One region of the Teredinibacter purpureus genome, then DNA from elsewhere that is predicted to be linked to it. Evidence: predicted binding sites of a transcription regulator. Region 1 holds the regulator's gene; the other holds the start of a gene.
The links. Region 1 encodes sigma-54, which starts transcription at its own class of promoters, with help from an activator protein. Its sites were predicted from a motif close to TGGCACANNNNTTGCNNT; they were not measured.
Positions count from the first base shown of each region.

Region 2: H5647_RS22075 (PEP-CTERM sorting domain-containing protein) is a predicted target of sigma-54. The motif match lies at 2,031-2,048, and genes of this name have one in related genera.

Region 1 covers NZ_CP060092.1:1,493,152-1,496,698, reverse strand. Annotated here, with positions in the region: gene lptC (LPS export ABC transporter periplasmic protein LptC) at 1-255, shown strand, start outside; gene lptA (lipopolysaccharide transport periplasmic protein LptA) at 252-821, shown strand; gene lptB (LPS export ABC transporter ATP-binding protein) at 841-1,566, shown strand; gene H5647_RS06645 (RNA polymerase factor sigma-54) at 1,777-3,309, shown strand; gene H5647_RS06640 (PTS sugar transporter subunit IIA) at 3,493-3,547, shown strand, end outside.
Region 2 covers NZ_CP060092.1:1,378,171-1,381,717, reverse strand. Annotated here, with positions in the region: gene H5647_RS06110 (23S rRNA (adenine(2030)-N(6))-methyltransferase RlmJ) at 1-289, opposite strand, end outside; gene H5647_RS06105 (hypothetical protein) at 498-881, opposite strand; gene H5647_RS22075 (PEP-CTERM sorting domain-containing protein) at 1,335-2,000, opposite strand; gene H5647_RS06095 (sulfite exporter TauE/SafE family protein) at 2,446-3,249, opposite strand.

The DNA of each region.
Region 1 (3,547 bases):
ACAGCACCACCCAGTCACGCAACGCTCAATACAACTACCCACTACAGTTTTATGACCGAACTAAGCACTAACGCGCTTAGTATTAATGCGATAGAAAAAGTCGCGCGCACCGACGAGCCTGTTAAAATAACGTCTCCTTACGGCGAAATTAATGCAGTCGGCATGACGGCCGACTTTCAAACGCGTAAAATCCAGCTGCATCAACGCGTTACCGCAATCCATAGAAACCCAGGCGCAAGCGAAGAAACACCATGACATTGCACGTTAATTTCATTCATTCCGCTCGCCGTCTACTCTCGCTATTGCGACACCTTGGCTGTGCCCTCCTAGCCATGGCAAGCGTTCACGTTATCGGCTTGCCCGACGACCGCTTCCAAGATTTAAACATATCTGCCGACAGAGCCGAACTTGACGACCAAAGCGGCACAACCACCTATGCTGGTCGCGTTATAGTTGTGCAGGGCAGCATGAAAATCACCGCTGAACGCGTAGTAATACACGGCCGAAACGATAGCTACTCACACGTTGTGGCTACCGGTTCACCCGCGCGTCTCAGCCAAATACCCAACATAGGCCAGGAACCGGTCACCGCTCAAGCGAACCGTTTAGAGTATCGCATTACCGACGAGACCTTATTTCTAATCGACAATGCGGCCTTTAAACAAGAAGGGACAAGTTTGAGCGGCAACCGCATTGAATACGATGTCAAAAAAGCCGTGGTTAAAGCCGGTGGCAATACAAACTCGACCACCAGCGATCGTCGCGTACGAATGGTCATCCCCCCTAAAGCCTTATCGACTGAAGAACTGGTCGAACCCTAACGAGCACCCAACAAACCCCATGCCTACACTCTCTGCACAACATTTGGCAAAAAGCTATAAAGGCCGCAAAGTCGTTATCGACGTGTCCATTTCAGTTGACGACGGCCAAATTGTTGGGCTCCTTGGCCCCAATGGCGCAGGTAAAACCACCTGTTTCTACATGATTGCGGGCATAGTAAAGGCCGATCGAGGCTCAATCTCCATTGGCGAAAAAGATGTTACTCACTACTCCATGCACGAACGAGCACGGGAAGGTTTGGGTTACTTGCCACAAGAAGCGTCGGTTTTTCGCAAGCTAACCGTTGCCGACAACATTATGGCCATTCTAGAAACGCGCAAAGACTTACGCCGAAAAGACCGCACCGCAGCCATGGAAAAACTCTTAAACGAGTTTCACATACAGCATATTCGCGATAGCTTGGGGATGGCGCTCTCGGGCGGAGAGAGGCGGCGAGTTGAAATAGCGCGCGCACTCGCCACAGAGCCACAATTTATATTGCTGGACGAACCCTTCGCGGGCGTTGACCCTATTTCAGTTAGCGACATCAAAGAAATTGTTCAACACTTAAAACAACGCGGTATCGGTGTTTTAATAACGGACCACAATGTGCGCGAAACACTCGATATCTGCGAGAAAGCCTATATCGTATCGGAAGGGCATATCATCGCCGAAGGCGCCTCCAATGATGTTCTTAATAACCAAAAAGTGCGCGAAGTATACCTTGGCAAACACTTTACTCTTTGACACAATTCATGCTTGACAACTCACAAAAAAGTTGCGCCACAGCGGCACATTCTTTGCTAACAAAAGCACTTAAAAGCATTGCTTGTGGCCGCCAGCGCGACTAAACTAAAGGCGATTTACACACATAACGCCCCAACCCCAAGCTTAGTTTTCACCCGCTTTTGGGTTGGCGCCTGATCAAACTCTCGTCGTGACATCAGCCATCGCCTTATGAAGCAAACCCTCCAGCTTAAGCTGGGCCAACAACTCACCATGACTCCTCAGTTGCAACAGGCAATACGCCTCCTGCAACTCTCGACTCTGGATTTGCAAGCCGAAATTCAAGAAGCACTGGATTCCAATCCAATGCTCGAAACATCTGACGACATAGATGAACCCGCTCCCGCCAATACTGAAAATACCCAGCAGAGCGAACCGCCCGCTCAAGAAAGCGAAAACCCTGCCTTAAACGGTAGTGAAAACACGAGCAGTACGAGTGATACGAGCAACGAAGCTCCCGACCAGCCCGATAGCGACTGGAATGACGACAACATTCCTACCGACCTTGCCGTAGACACGAGTTGGGACGACATATACGAACCGTCTTCAAGTGGCTCTGGCCTCTCAAAACCCGAAGGCGATGACTACGACTTTGAATCTCGTCGCGGCACCTCAGAAAGCCTGCAAGACCACCTCAGCTGGCAACTTAATTTAACGCCGATGTCTGCGCTCGACAACGAAATTGCGGAAACCCTTATAGACGCCGTCGCTCCCAACGGCATACTGGGCCTGTCATTAGACGAGATTTTTTCAGGTTTACAGGTTCAACACGAAGAACTTGAAATGGACGAAGTTCTCGCCGTACTGCACCGTATACAGCAGTTTGACCCGCCAGGCGTTCTGAGCCAGGACGTACGTGAATGCTTACTTATTCAGCTGAATCAACTCAGTGACGATACCCCCAACCTAGCGCAAGCCAAAACCTTAGTACGCGACTATCTCGACGTACTGGGTAGCCGTGACTTCAAGCAACTCATGCGTAAACTGCGTATAAAGGAGCCCGAGCTCCAATCGGTTATCAGTGTTATTCAGAGCCTGAACCCTCGCCCCGGCGAATCCATAGGGGCAGACGAAACAGAATATGTTGTACCCGATGTTTTTGTTGCCAAAGTTAACAATCGCTGGCAAGTCCAATTAAATCCCGATATCGCGCCAAAGCTGCGGATAAACTCAGGCTACGCCTCACTAGTGAAACGAGCAGATTCCAGCTCCGATAACACCTTCTTGCGCGACAACCTTCAAGAAGCTCGCTGGTTTCTCAAAAGCCTACAAAGCCGTAATGAAACGCTATTAAAGGTCTCCACGTGTATCGTTGAAAAACAACAAGGCTTTTTAGACTATGGGCCAGAAGCCATGAAGCCCATGGTGTTGCACGATGTCGCAGAAATAGTCGAAATGCACGAGTCGACCATTTCCCGTGTCACCACTCAAAAGTATATGCATACCCCTCAAGGTATATTCGAACTGAAATACTTCTTTTCGAGCCACGTGGCCACAGACACAGGTGGAGAATGCTCATCTACCGCCATTCGCGCGATCATTAAAAAGCTCGTTGCCGCCGAAAACCAACGCAAGCCGCTCAGCGACTCAAAAATTACCGGCTTACTCGCCGAACAAGGTATCAAAGTGGCGCGTAGAACCATCGCCAAATACCGAGAATCGCTGCATATCCCTCCCTCAAACGAACGTAAACGACTAGTTTAAAACACGCTATCTTTCTTAATAGAAACTTTTTTTAACTACATTCCTATTCCACACTTGGATCACGCAACAATACTGGTAGAATGCGCGCCAAATCGCTGGGTAATAACACATAAGAGCACCGCTCTTTATAGGCCTTTTAACCCAGCCACAGGCCACCGAAAGGATTAGTAACAACTTAACCTCATGCAAATTTCTTCCATTCTTACTGAAGACCGCTGCAAAGCCCATATCACCGGCG
Region 2 (3,547 bases), 110 kb from region 1:
CCGGGTACCGATGAATAGCATCACTCGCATTAAACGAGGCGATAAGATCAAGATAGCGAGATATGATATCGGGGCGCGGCGCCCATAATTTTGCAACGCCATCTTGATACTCACCCAACTTAGCGGCTGACTCCGAGCGTAAATCATACAAGCCTGCCCCCGAATGCGTATCGATATAGGCAAATGGCGTATCTTTTTTACAGAGATGATCGAGAATTTCAATTTGAACAATATGCTTAATCACGTCCGCAAAATTACCGGCGTGAAAGGAGTGTCTATAGCTTAACAAGGGCGTATCTCATCTGGCGTTAGGGCATTGAAGCCTATCGAAATGAGAAAGTATAACAGAGGGATAAAGGCGCACAGCGTTTGATAGGTAACGCTGAAAAACTAACCCGGAACGAAACTAAATACTCGTGCGCCATTAGTGTAAAAGCGCCAAACGGAAGGGGCAAGAGCACAAGGAAACCGGCTTGAGGAGTGTAAACCGGTGCAGGTTAGGAGCGTACTATCACCTGCACTGCCAGCACCACCGTACAGATTAAAGATGCGGCAATGGCGCCCACCCAGAATGCGCGCATAGCACTGGCTCGCCGAAAGAAGGCAAAACCCACACCTAGACCCACCAGCAGCAAGCCCAAATAGAGCGCAATATTTTTACCCCAAAGCGCATAAAACGGGAAAATGATATCGGCATGAAGGCCGACAATAAACAATAGGCTCACAGCGCTGTGAACCAACAATAGCGGCATAACAGCCCCTATTGCGGATAACAGAAATACCCGCGTCTCTTTACGCTTGGCGTATAAACGATAAATAAGTAACGGCACTACCACCTCAATGGCACCCGCGCTAAAATTCAACAACACATCGTTCATCATTTCACTACTACCGCCCGTACAGCGTTGACGATTGCCACGGGCCCCCCTGATGACAACTCAGCTTGAATAAGATTCGATAGACTTGGGTAGACATTCGGCCTTTCCTCTAACCCAAACGGCAAAGAATCGAGTGACCTTAATGCCTCATATACAGAACACGTCGTGCTAGCGTTGCTAACAAACCTGTCCGCCAACGAGAACGATTACGTTAATCGTTTTGGCCAGCTACAACAATCTAAACCTTCTCGCCAGCAAGATCACTCATTATTTAACGTGGACATTATAATTACCATAATCAGGGTAAATACCCTTCGCCCTAAACGATAAATAAAATGCCGATAACGCAACCATACAAACTACGGCTAAAGGGTTTACCCCAAATTTTACACACTAAAAAGCCGGCAACATTGCCGGCTTTTTTAACGCTAAGAGCAGTTTAAAAAGAGCGCATAACTACGCTGCTTTTTTACGTCGCATAAAGCCTAGGCCAGCAAGGCCAAAGCCTAACAACGCAAGGCTACCAGGCTCTGGAACCGCTGCAGCGTTGGTTGTAATTTGGAAGTTAGGAATAATAGACGTTCGGTAATTTCCGCCGCCAGCAACACTACCGGAGTAGAACTGACCAACGTGCGTACCACTAGCGCTACTGTTACCGTAAAAACCTGTGCTCCAACTATTGTCGGAGGCTGTTGTGCCTGCAGGAGCAAATGCGATCATCAAACCGCCGCCCAAGAAATCCCAAGAAGAATCGATATCAAAAACCAATTCGTAATCGCCTTGTGCCGATGTACCACGACCACCGTTTCCAGCCGATACAACCTGAGTAAAGCCGTTCGCATCAGCGGTATTTCCACCGTTAGTTGCGGTTGACGCTAAATAGATATCAAAAATGATATCTCTATCGTTTACGCCAGAAAGGTCGAAGGCAATAGTATCGCCAGCATTCAAGCTGAAAGAGTCAAGATCACGGTACACGTTCGTCATAAACGGGTCATAAGAGCCCGCACACCCAAACGGAATACAGTTTCCGACGTTCTGGTTGGTTCCCTCAACTGTGATAACGGCAGCGTTTGCAGAGTAGGTAAATAAAGCGGCAAGTAAAAAAATAATTCTGTTCATTGGATTCTCCATGTTTGTCCTATGCTAGACAAAGCACGTACCATGCCAAAACCGTAAGCCATTGTTTTTAATAAGATTTAAGAGAAATCGTACAAAGACACATTAACAGGTGTAAAAAAAATAGTTCGTCAAAATTTTTTACACGCCACTTTTTAGGCTGTTAAACAGCCTAACCAGACTGAAAAATGGCTAAAATACGATCTTAATGTATTATTTGCATACAAAAACAACGTTGCAAGACTTTAGAAGAGCAAGAAAAAGACGTGTAAAATTTTCTGTACAGTAAAACAAAAAATAAAAACGTGACCACCACCACATAACTGAAGTTAAGCAGGGGTTTATAGGGTGAGGCCCGCCAACGCGGCTGCAACAGGCGGTGTCTTATAACCTTTATGCCACGATATCATCGCAACAGCGGGCTACGACGACGGCGTTTAACACTTCGCTACACGACTGACAGCAGCATTTTTATACTGAGTAAAATTAGCAAACCTGAAAAAATCTTTTTCAGCCATAACACCGGTAATCGATGCGCTAATGTTGCTCCAATTGGCGCCATAAACACACTAGCCACCGAGATTAACGCAACCGCCGGCATATAAATAAAACCGTAGGTATAAGCTTCTTCTGTTGTAGTTGACCAGCCGTTCACTAAATAACCCAAAGTACCCGCCAACGAAATAGGTAGCCCTATTGCAGCCGATGTTCCTATAGCGTGTTTAATATCGATATTTCGCCATACAAGGTAGGGAACCGTAAGAGAACCACCACCAATAGACACCAACGCCGATACAGCGCCAATGCCAGCGCCTACACATAAAAACTCTTTACCGCCTGGTGAATGGTCAACAGGCTTAGGGTGTCTGTTAAGAAAAAGTTGAATGGAGACACAGCCCATAAAGACCGAAAAGAAAAGCGCGAGATAAAGCGCGTCTATTTTTGCCACAACAAATGTAGCCGCAAAGGTGCCAATTAATATACCTACACTTAACCGTTTAACCATTAACCAGCGCACGGCTTGCTTTGCATGATGAGCACGAAGACTCGAAAGCGAGGTGAATATGATAGACGCCATTGACGTACCCAAAGCCAAATGCACAACTTTTTCAACCGGCACCCCTTGCGCCAAAAATAGTGTCGTTAATAGCGGTACCATAATACCGCCGCCACCAATCCCTAATAAGCCAGCCATAAAACCGACTACGCACCCGAGCAATAGAAATAAAACCAACCATTCTATATCCAACATTATTCCCTCAAATTTACACTCTACAATAATCAGCGCTGTGACAATCACTGCGCATTAATGTTTAAACGGTTAAAAAATTAATTTTATTTTCGTAATACCTAACACTGAAACAGTGTGTCCATTAATGCCATAGCCAAGGCAGCACGCTAGGTATTAGCACGATAATTTATAGGGTTTCTCGGTACCTATAATAAAATACGTTCGCTTTTATTGAAGCGCAGTAATGTCTCGTTGATTTCATGTAGAGGCCACTCTGTAATCCCCCTTACGTTAAGTCATGCACTAATTGCGTTGCCGC